2 regions of the Streptomyces sp. URMC 127 genome follow, and region 1 is predicted to be linked to the other one. Evidence: riboswitches for the same ligand, from Rfam matches in the RefSeq annotation. Region 1 holds a riboswitch; the other holds the start of a gene.
The links. Region 1 has a riboswitch for thiamine pyrophosphate ahead of thiO (glycine oxidase ThiO). Riboswitches for the same ligand answer to the same signal wherever they lie in the genome.
Positions count from the first base shown of each region.

Region 2: linked by a shared signal. The riboswitch ahead of ACSNOH_RS05795 (thiamine ABC transporter substrate-binding protein) and the one ahead of thiO (glycine oxidase ThiO) in region 1 are both predicted to bind thiamine pyrophosphate.

Region 1 is NZ_JBPQTW010000256.1:115-5,698, reverse strand. Features, by position in the region: gene pknB (Stk1 family PASTA domain-containing Ser/Thr kinase) at 1-1,211, opposite strand, end outside; gene ACSNOH_RS30980 (thiazole synthase) at 1,331-2,131, opposite strand; gene thiS (sulfur carrier protein ThiS) at 2,141-2,341, opposite strand; gene thiO (glycine oxidase ThiO) at 2,377-3,570, opposite strand; TPP riboswitch at 3,569-3,680, opposite strand; gene ACSNOH_RS30965 (NAD(P)/FAD-dependent oxidoreductase) at 3,936-5,105, shown strand; gene ACSNOH_RS30960 (Rv2175c family DNA-binding protein) at 5,208-5,573, shown strand.
Region 2 is NZ_JBPQTW010000014.1:32,188-37,771, reverse strand. Features, by position in the region: gene rlmN (23S rRNA (adenine(2503)-C(2))-methyltransferase RlmN) at 1-791, shown strand, start outside; TPP riboswitch at 928-1,035, shown strand; gene ACSNOH_RS05795 (thiamine ABC transporter substrate-binding protein) at 1,031-2,131, shown strand; gene ACSNOH_RS05790 (ABC transporter permease) at 2,209-3,822, shown strand; gene ACSNOH_RS05785 (ABC transporter ATP-binding protein) at 3,823-4,866, shown strand; gene ACSNOH_RS05780 (hypothetical protein) at 4,933-5,584, opposite strand, start outside.

The DNA.
Region 1 (5,584 bases):
CGCTCCGCCTTCTCGCGGGTCATGTCCAGGACGGCGGGGACGGTCGTGAACTGGCCCGCGTTGATGTACCAGACGCCGGTGCCGACCAGAACGGCCAGCAGGGCGGCGACCACGGCCACGACCCCGCGCCGCGGCAGCCGCGCGAACCGGCCGCGCGGGCCCGCGGGGGGTGCCGGCGGCACCGGGGGCGCGGGCGGGGCGTCCAGGCGCGTCGTCCGGTTCAGGTGCTGCTCGCCGTCCTCCGCGGGCAGCGGCCGGGCCGCGGGCCTGGGCAGCACGCTCGTCCGGTCCTCGGGACCGGCCGCGCGCCGGCCGGCGGCGGCGCCGGGGAGGGCCTGCGGCGGCTGCGCGTCCAGCTCCTCGTCGCTCAGCCCCTCGCGCACCGTGCGGGCCAGGCCGAGCAGCGCGACCGCGTCGGCCGGGCGCAGCTGCGGGTCGCGGGACGCCGCCTCGGCGACGAGCCCGTCCAGCCCGGCGGCCAGCCCCGGCACGGCCGCCGACGGCGGCGGGACGTCCGCGTGCAGGTGCTGGTAGAGGACCTGGGCCGGGGTGCTGCCGGTGTGCGGCTTGGCGCCCGTCAGCATCTCGTAGAGGACGACGCCGCACGCGTAGACGTCCACGCGCGGATCGGCGGTGCCGTGCTCCAGCTGCTCGGGGGCCAGGTAGGACACCGTGCCGAGGACGGATCCGGTGGATGCGGTGGTGTTCGTGTCCACGGCCCGTACGAGCCCGAAGTCGGCGACCTTCACGCGGCCGTCGTCGCCGATGAGAACGTTCTCGGGCTTCATGTCGCGGTGCACGAGCCCCGCCAGGTGGGCCGCGCCCAGCGCGGCCAGCACCGGCTCCAGGATGTCGAGGGCGGCGCGGGGCTGCAGGGCCCCGCGCTCGCGCAGCACGTCGCGCAGCGTGCACCCCGGTACGTACTCCATCGCCAGATAGACGTACGGGCCGTCGGTGCCCTGGTCGTAGACGCCCACCACGTTCGGGTGGTCGAGGCGCGCGACGGCCTTGGCCTCGCGGATGAAGCGCTCCACGAACGCGGTGTCCGAGGCGAGGCCGGGGTGCATCACCTTGACCGCGAGCACCCGGTCGAGCCGGGTGTCGAGGGCGCGGTAGACCGTGGCCATGCCGCCCACGGCGATGCGGGCCTCGACCCGGTAGCGGCCGTCGAGCACCTGCCCGACCAACGGGTCCCCTAGCGTCGTATCCACGCGACGAGTCTAAAAGGGCGCGGACGGAGCCCTGACCCGGCAAGAACCATGGGACGGGCTCAGCGAAAATTAAGCCCGTCCGGCGTTTGAGGACAAAGGGGTCAGGGGCGGAGCCCCTGCTACTGAGCGAACTCCGGACGTTCCGGATCGAGACGGGCCAAGCCCTCCGCAGGAGACGACGCCTCGGCGAAGTGCCGCTTCGGTATCCGCCCCGCCCGGTACGCCAGCCGCCCCGCCTCGACCGCGTGCCGCATCGCCTCGGCCATCAGCACCGGCTCCTGGGCGCGCGTCACCGCCGAGGCGAGCATGACCGCCGCGCAGCCCAGCTCCATGGCCAGCGCCGCGTCGGAGGCCGTGCCGGCGCCCGCGTCGAGGATCACGGGGACCCCGGCCCGCTCGGTGATCAGCTGGAAGTTGTGCGGGTTTCGGATGCCGAGGCCGGAGCCGATGGGCGACCCCAGCGGCATGATCGCCGCGCAGCCGGCGTCCTCCAGCTTGCGGGCGAGGACCGGGTCGTCGTTGGTGTACGGCAGCACGGTGAAGCCGTCGTCCACGAGGATCTCCGCGGCGTCGAGCAGCTCGACCGGGTCGGGCAGGAGCGTGCGCTCGTCGGCGATCACCTCCAGCTTGACCCAGTCCGTGCCGAGCGCCTCGCGCGCCAGCCGGGCCGTGAGGACGGCCTCGCCGGCCGTGTAGCAGCCGGCGGTGTTCGGCAGCACCCGGATGGAGTGCTTCTCCAGGACGGACAGCACGGAGCCCCGGACGCTCGCGTCGAGGCGGCGCATCGCCACGGTGGTCAGCTCGGTGCCGGAGGCGAGGAGCGCGCGCTCCATCACGTCGAGGCTGGGCGCCCCGCCGGTGCCCATGATCAGCCGGGAGCTGAAGGAGGTGTCGGCGATGGTGAGCAGGTCGTCGGCCATCAGGGCTGATCAGCCTCCCTGCACTGCGGTGAGGACCTCGACGCGGTCGCCGGCGCCGAGCCGCGTGGCGGGCCACTGGCCGCGCGGCACGACGGCCTCGTTGACGGCGGCGGCCACGCCGCCGGGCGCGGTGGTCATGCTCGCCACCAGGCTGTCGAGGGTCAGGCCGTGGGGCACCTCGCGGTGCTCGCCGTTGACGCTGATGCCCATGTGAGCCTCGGGCGTGTCGGTGGGGTCGGTGGGGTTCATGCGGGCAGCTCCTGGAGCGCGTTCGAGAAGCGTCGGGGGGAGAAGGGGCGGGCCTCCTCGGGGAGGCGCCCCGTGGTCAGCGCCTCGGCCATGACGTCGCCGGTCAGCGGGGCGAGCAGGACGCCGTTGCGGTGGTGGCCGGTCGCTGTGTGCAGGCCGGGCAGGGCGGTCGGGCCGAGCAGGGGAGCGTTGTCGGGGGAGCCGGGGCGCAGCCCGGCGGAGGTCTCCACGAGGGGCAGTTCGGTGATGCCGGGCACCAGCTCGTGGGCGTCGCGCAGGAGTTCGTAGACACCGCCGGCGGTGACCGTGGTGTCCCAGCCGAGCTCCTCGGTGGTCGCGCCCAGGACCAGCTCGCCGTTCTCGCGCGGCACCAGGTAGACCGGGCCGCCGCGGACGACCGCCCGCACCGTACGGGAGAGGAAGGGCGCGTACGCGTCCGGGACGCGCAGCCGCAGCACCTGGCCCTTGACGGGCCGCACCGGCGGCAGGACGTCCGCGGGGACGCCCGCGAGGGTGCCGCTGCGGCTGCCCGCGGCGAGCACCACCTGCCCGGCGGGGACGCGGCGCCCGCCGGCGAGCTCCGCGCCCGCGGCCCGGTCGCCGGAGAGCAGCAGCCGTACGGCTTCGGCGCGGTGGAAGGCGACCCCGGCCCGTTCGCAGGCCGTGAGCAGCGCCCGCGCGAGCCTGCGGGGATCGGTCTGGTGGTCCCCGTCGACACGCAGCCCCCCGCGCACGCCCGGCGCGAGCATCGGCTCCAGGCGGCGGCACTCGCGGCCCGTGAGCCACTGCGCGTCCAGGCCGCAGCGCTGCTGCAGGGCGTGCAGCTCGCGCAGGTGCTCCCGGTCGTCGGCGTCGAGGGCGACGGCCAGCGTGCCGCACGCGCGGTAGCCGGTGGCGACGCCGCTCGCCTCCTCCAGCTCGGCCGTGAAGTCCGGATAGCGGCGCGCGGAGGCCAGGTTGAGGGCGAGCAGCGGCTCCTCGCCGTAGTGCAGCTCGGTCACCGCCGCCAGCATCCCGGCGGCGACCCGCGCCGCGCCGCCGCCGGGCGCGGGGTCGGCGACCGCGGTGCGCAGGCCGCGCTGCGCCGCGCGCCAGGCGGTGACGAGGCCGATCAGCCCGCCGCCCACGACGAGGACGTCGCAGGCGGGCACGGCCGGAGTGCGGCCCGGTGTGGTCGTAGACGCGTCCATGAGGCGTCCAGCCCCTCCCTTCGCCGGCATGACCCGGATCAGGTTCGTACGGTCGGAGGCCGGTCAGCCTCCCTCTCAGCCCGGTCGTCCGGGCTCCCGCGAGTGCGTTGTACCGGCCACCCTAGTACGCGCCGGGAGCGCCCCGCGAGGGCCTGTCGACCCGGCGGCGCAGCGGAGCCCGCGCATTCCGCCGGACCCTCGCCGCCGTGGCTGATCGCCGTTGCGGCGGGGTGCTCCTCCCCGGACCCGCCGGGGGACCTGCCCCCGGTACGGACCGGCCGTCGCCCTACAGTGATCAGGTGAGCGAGCACCGGGAAGAACCACTTGCCGCCAGTGAGCGGAGCGTTGTCATCGTGGGCGCCGGAATGGCCGGCGTGCAGACCGCCGTCGCCCTGCGCGAGTACGGCTGGGCCGGCACCGTCACCGTGCTGGGCGCCGAGCCGCACCCCCCGTACGACAGGCCGCCGCTCTCCAAGGCCGTGCTGCTGGGCAAGGCCGAGGGCTCCGCGTTCGAGGTGGACTTCGCCTCGCTCGGGATAGACCTGCAGCTCGGGCGCGAGGCCACGGGCCTGCGCGCCGCCGAGCGCCTGCTGGACACCGCGGCCGGGCCCGTCCCGTACGACATCCTCGTCATCGCCACCGGCGCCGAGCCGGTCCGGCTGCCCGGCAGCGAGGGCCTGCCGGACGTCCACCTGCTGCGCACCCTCGACGACGCCGTGCGGCTGCGGCCGGTGCTGGCCCGCCGGCACGACGTCGTCGCCGTCGGCGCGGGCTGGATCGGCGCCGAGGTCGCGACGGCCGCCCGGGAGGCGGGCTGCGAGGTGACCGTGGTCGAGGCCGCGGACCGCGTGCTGGCCGGCGCCGTGCCCGCCGAGGTCGCCGAGCGCATGGCCCCCTGGTACGCCGAGAGCGGCGCCCGGCTGATGCTCGGCGCACGGGTGGGCAGCGTGGAGCCCGGCGCGGTCGTGCTGACCGACGGCACCCGGCTGCCGGCCGGGGCCGTCGTCGTCGGGATCGGCGCGCGGCCCGCGACCGGCTGGCTGGAGGGCTCCGGCATCGAGCTCGGCGCGGACCGCGCCGTCGTCGCCGACGAGCGGCTGCGCGCCTCGCTGCCCGGGGTCTACGCGGTGGGCGACTGCGCGTCGTTCCCGTCCGCGCGCTACGGCGAGCGGCTGCTCGTCCACCACTGGGACAACGCCATGCAGGGGCCGCGGACCGTCGCCGCGAACATCGTGCTCGGCACCGAGGAGGGCCCGGTCTACGACCCGGTCCCGTACTTCTGGTCCGAGCAGTTCGGGCGGTTCGTGCAGTACGCGGGCCACCACTCCGGCGCCGACGAACTGCTGTGGCGTGGCGACCCCGCGAGCGCCGCCTGGAGCGTGTGCTGGCTGCGCGAGGGGGTCCTCGTCGCCCTGCTGGCCGTCGGCCGGCCCCGGGACCTGGCGCAGGGCCGCAAGCTCATCGAGAAGGGCGCCGCCCTCGACCGGGCGAAGGCCGCCGACGCGTCCGTGCCGCTGAAGTCCGCGGCGCTCTGAGCGGAGCGGGGCGGGGCTCCGGCGGGGGCCGCGGCACCGTGACGCGCCCGGGTCGGGTCAACCCGGCTACCGGCTGTCAGCGGCAGATGGCAGGCTTGTCCCGTGACCGAGATTGACGCAAAGATCGACGCGCTTGTTCCCGCCTGGCTCAACCTCCCCGACGTCGCCGAGAAGCTCGGCGTGGAGGTGACGCGCGTGCGGCAGCTGGTGAAGGAGGGCCAGCTGATCGCCGTCCGCCGGGGCGAGAACAGGGTGCTCATGGTGCCCGCCGCCTTCATCGGCGAGGGCAAGGTCGTCAAGGGCCTGGCCGGGACCCTGACGCTGCTGCGGGACGACGGCTTCAGCGACGAGGAAATGCTGGAGTGGCTCTTCACCGCCGACCCGACCCTGCCGGGCACCCCGGCCGACGCGCTGCGGGAGAACCGCGGCACGGAGGTGAAGCGGCGCGCCCAGGCGCTCGCCGTCTGAGCCGCCGGCCT
Region 2 (5,584 bases), on a different contig from region 1:
AGCTGGTGGAGTCCGTGCTCATGCGCTACCCCGACCGGGTCACCATGTGCATCAGCTCGCAGGCCGGCTGCGGCATGAACTGCCCGTTCTGTGCCACGGGCCAGGCCGGGCTCGACCGGAACCTGTCGACCGCCGAGATCGTGCACCAGATCGTGGACGGCATGCGGGCCCTGCGCGACGGCGAGGTCCCCGGCGGCCCCGCGCGGCTGTCCAACATCGTCTTCATGGGGATGGGCGAGCCGCTGGCCAACTACAAGCGGGTCGTCGGCGCCATCCGCCGCCTCACGGACCCCGAGCCGGACGGCCTGGGGCTCTCCCAGCGCGGTATCACCGTCTCCACCGTCGGCCTGGTCCCCGCCATGCTGCGCTTCGCCGACGAGGGCTTCAAGTGCCGCCTGGCGGTCTCCCTGCACGCGCCGGACGACGAGCTGCGCGACACCCTGGTGCCGGTCAACACCCGCTGGAAGGTCCGCGAGGTCCTCGACGCGGCGTGGGAGTACGCGGAGAAGTCCGGCCGCCGGATCTCCATCGAGTACGCCCTGATCCGGGACATCAACGACCAGGCATGGCGCGGCGACCTCCTCGGCCGGCTCCTCAAGGGCAAGCGCGTGCACGTCAACCTCATCCCGCTCAACCCCACTCCGGGGTCGAAGTGGACGGCGTCCCGGCCCGAGGACGAGCGCGCCTTCGTCGCGGCGATCGCCGCGCACGGCGTCCCCGTGACCGTCCGGGACACCCGCGGCCAGGAGATCGACGGCGCCTGCGGCCAGCTGGCCGCCACGGAGCGCTGAGCACGAGCGCGGCATGAGGCGGCCCGCATGAGGCGCCGGCATGAGGCGCGCCGCACGAGGCGCCCGGCATGAGGCCGCCGCAGGTCGGCCGCCGATCGATGGAGAGGGCACTGATACGGTGCCCTCGCACAAATGAACAATCCGACAGGGGAGCGCCCACGGGGCGCTGAGAGTGCGGCACAGCCCGCAGACCCTCGGACCTGATCCGGGTCATACCGGCGTAGGGAGTCAGCTCAACCATGAACACCAACCTGCGGCGTGCCGTCGGCACGGCAGCTCTCGCCGCGCTCGCCTTCCCGGCCCTGGCCGCATGCGGCGGCTCGGACGACTCCGGCGGCTCGGGAGCTTCCGGCGGCAAGGACAAGACCGTCACCCTGGTCTCGCACAACTCCTTCGCCGCATCCGACGAGGTGCTGAAACAGTTCACCCGGCAGACCGGCTACAAGGTCAACGTCCTCAAGGGCGGCGACGCGGGCCAGGCCGTGAACCAGGCCATCCTGTCCAAGAGCCACCCGCAGGGCGACGTCTTCTTCGGCGTCGACAACACGCTCCTCTCCCGGGCGCTCGACAACGGCATCTTCGCCCCGTACCAGGCCAAGGGCCTGGACCGGGTCCCGCGGAAGCTCCAGGCCGACGCGGGCGAGCACCGGGTCACGCCCGTCGACACCGGCGACATCTGCGTCAACTACGACCGCGCCTACTTCGCCGACCACAAGCTGGCCCCGCCGCAGACCCTCGACGACCTGATCAAGCCCGAGTACAAGAACCTGCTCGTCACCGAGAACGTCGCCACCTCCTCCCCGGGTCTCGCCTTCCAGCTCGCCACGGCCGCCAAGTACGGCGACGACGGCTGGCAGGACTACTGGAAGAAGCTCAAGGCCAACGGCGTCGAGGTCGTGGACGGCTGGGAGCAGGCCTACAACGAGCGCTTCTCCGGCTCCGCGGGCGGAAAGAAGGCCAAGGGGGACAAGCCCCTCGTCGTCTCCTACGCCTCCAGCCCGCCGGCCGAGGTCATGGGCGTGAAGCCGCAGCCCGCCGAGGCGCCGACCGGCGTCGCCACGGGCACCTGCTTCCAGCAGACCGAGTTCGCCGGGCTGCTGAAGGGCGCGAAGAACCCCGAGGGCGGCAAGGCCCTGATCGACTTCCTCCTGAGCCGTACGTTCCAGGAGGACATGCCGCTGCAGATGTTCGTCAAGCCCGCCAACCAGGACGCCAAGCTGCCCGAGCTGTTCACCAAGTACGGCGCGCAGGTGAACGAGCCCGGCACCCTGGCCCCTGACAAGATCGCCAAGAACCGTGACCAGTGGGTCAAGGCATGGTCCTCGCTCGTCCTGAAGTAGGGCCCGGAACCGCGGCACGGGGCCCCGCACGGGGCGCGGACGGCTCGGCACGGCGGACGGCGGTGCGACTGGGCCTCATGGCCCTGCCGCTGGCCTTCTTCGGCGTCTTCTTCGCCTACCCCGTGGCCGCAATCGTCTCCCGGGGCCTGAAGGACGGCGGGCAGTGGCAGTTCGCCCGCGCCGGAGAGGTCCTGACCGACCCGGCCATCGGCCACGTGCTGTGGTTCACCACCTGGCAGGCGGCCGCCTCCACCGCACTCACCCTCGCCGTGGCCCTGCCCGGCGCGTACGCCTTCGCACGCTTCGACTTCCCCGGCAAGCGCATGCTGCGCGCCGTGGTGACCGTGCCGTTCGTCCTGCCGACCGTCGTCGCCGGCTCGGCCTTCCTCGCCCTGCTCGGGCGCGGGGGGCTGCTGGACGAATGGTGGGGAGTGCGCCTGGACACCACGGTCTGGGCGATCCTGCTCGCCCACGTGTTCTTCAACTACGCCGTCGTCGTGCGCACCGTCGGCGGTCTGTGGGCCCAGCTCGACCCCCGCCAGGAGGAGGCGGCGCGGGTGCTGGGCGCGGGGCGCTTCACCGCCTGGCGGCGGGTCACGCTGCCCGCTCTGGCCCCGGCGGTGGCCGCGGCCGCCCTCATGGTCTTCCTCTTCACCTTCACCTCCTTCGGCGTCGTGCAGATCCTCGGCGGACCGCGCTACGCCACCCTGGAGGTGGAGATCTACCAGCAGACAGCGCAGATGCTCGATCTGCCGACCGCCGCTGTCCTCACCTTGCTGCAGTTCGTGGCCGTGGCAGCTCTGCTGGCGGTGCATGCCTGGACGGTCCGCCGGCGTGAGGCGGCCCTGCGGCTGGTCGACCCGGCGCGCACCGCGCGGCGCCCGAGGGGCGTCGGCCAGTGGGCGTTCCTGGTGTCCGTCCTGGCGGTCATCGTGGTGCTGATCCTCGCGCCGCTCGTGGTTCTCGTGCTGCGCTCGTTCGACGGCCCCGACGGCTACGGTCTGGCCTTCTACCGCGCCCTGGCCTCCGCGGACGACAACGCGGGCACGTTCGTCGTCGCCCCGCTGGAGGCGATCGGCAACTCCCTCGCGTACGGCCTTGCTGCGACGGCCATCGCGGTTGTCGTCGGCGGGCTCGCGGCGGCAGCGCTGACGCGGCGCGAGGGGCGCCTCGTGCGGGGCTTCGACGCCCTCCTCATGCTGCCGCTCGGCACCTCGGCCGTGACCGTCGGTTTCGGGTTCCTCATCAGCCTGGACGAGCCGCCGCTGGACCTGCGGGCGTCCTGGATCCTGGTGCCGCTCGCGCAGGCCCTCGTGGGCGTCCCGTTCGTCGTACGGACCGTGCTCCCGGTCCTGCGCGCCGTGGACGCCCGGCTGCGTGAGGCCGCCGCCGTGCTGGGCGCCTCGCCGCTGCGGGCGTGGCGGGAGGTGGACCTGCCGCTGGTCGGCAGGGCCCTCGGAGTCGCGGCGGGCTTCGCGTTCGCCGTCTCCCTCGGCGAGTTCGGGGCGACCGTGTTCATCGCCCGCCCCGACAGCCCCACGCTGCCGGTCGCGGTCGCCAGGCTGCTGGGCCGCCCCGGGGAGCTCACCTACGGGCAGGCGATGGCCCTGAGCACGATCCTGATGCTGGTGTGCGCCGCAGCACTGCTGGTGCTGGAACGCATCCGCACCGACCGTACGGGGGAGTTCTAGATGGCCCTGCTGCGCCTGGACAAGGTCGCCGTCCGCTTCGGCGAGCGCGCGGTGCTCGACGCGGTGGACCTGGAGGTAGCCGAGCACGAGATCGTGTGCGTACTCGGCCCCAGCGGCAGCGGCAAGTCCACTCTGCTGAGGGTGGTGGCCGGCCTCCAGCCCACGGACACGGGCCGGGTGCTCCTCGCGGACCGGGACCAGAGCGGGGTCCCCCCGCACCGGCGCGGAGTGGGCCTCATGTTCCAGGACCACCAGCTCTTCCCGCAGCGGGACGTGGCGGGCAACGTCGCGTTCGGGCTGCGCATGCGTGGGGCCGGGCGCGCCGAGACGGCCCGGAAGGTCGCCGACCTGCTGGACCTGGTGGGCCTGCCCGGCGCCCAGCGCCGCTCGGTCGCGGCCCTGTCCGGCGGCGAACAGCAGCGGGTGGCCCTGGCACGAGCCCTCGCCCCCCAGCCCCGCTTGCTCATGCTCGACGAACCCCTCGGACAGCTGGACCGCAGCCTGCGCGAGCGCCTGGTGGTGGAACTGCGTGAGCTGTTCGGCCGGCTGGGCACCACCGTGCTGGCCGTCACCCACGACCAGGGGGAGGCATTCGCGCTCGCCGACCGGGTCGTTGTGATGCGCGACGGAAGGATCGCCCAGTCCGGCACCCCGCTGGAGGTCTGGCAGCGGCCTGCGTCCGAGTTCGTGGCGCGCTTCCTCGGCTTCGACAACGTGGTCGAGGCGACGGTCAGCGGCGACTGCGCGGACACCGCATGGGGCAGGGTTCCCGTCCCGGCAGGTTCGCGGCAGGGCGCCTGCAGGCTGCTCGTACGGCCCGCAGGCGTACGGCTGCTGCCCGAGGCGGAGGGCCTGCCGTGCACGGTCACCGGGCGGACGTTCCGGGGAGACCACGTTGTGCTGATGCTGCGCCCCGCGGACGGCCCCGTGCTGGAGGCTGCGTGCGGGCTGCACGGGGCCCCCGAAGCCGGCGATCGCGTAGGCATCGGTTTCGACGTGGCCGATGTCGTCGTGCTGGACGGCGCGGCCTCGGAAACCGGCTGAGCGACGGCATGAGGCGGATACATCAGAGCCCCGGCTGCCGGACGGCGGCCGGGGCTCTGACGGCGGTCAGCTGACTGCCGACGGCTGGAGCGCTTGAGGTTCGGGCTCTGCCGCGGGCGTGTCCGGTTCGCCGAACCACGCGACGGCGACAGCGCCGGCCACTGCCAGGACGAAGCCGAGGACGGCCACCCAGGCGAAGCCGGGACGGGAGTTGTCACCGAGTAGCAGGACACCGATGATCCCCGGGAGGATCGTTTCGCCGACGACCAGTGCCGCCGTGGCGCCGTTGACCGAACCGATCTGCAGGGCAACCGTGTGCAGGTACATACCGACCGCACCGGATATCAGGATGGCGTAGAGCGCCGGGTCGGCGATCAGCGTCGGCAGGTCGAAGGGGTCGATCCCGTCCAGGATCCGTACGCCCACGCCGATCGCACCGAAGCCGAGACCGGACAGCAGACCGGCGAGGATCGCGGCCCGTGCCCCCAGCAGGCGCACGGCCACCGTGCCGCCGCCCATCAGCACGACTGAGATGATCAGCAGCCACCAGTGCGTCGACATCGGGGTGTCACCGCCCCCCTCGTGCCCGGCCGCCGTCGCCAGCAGCACCAGCGCCGAGCAGACGACACCGATGGACGCCCACTCGGGCTTGGTCAGCCGGATGCCCAGGAGCTTGATGCTCAGCAGCGCGGTCACGACGAGGTTGGCGCTGATGACG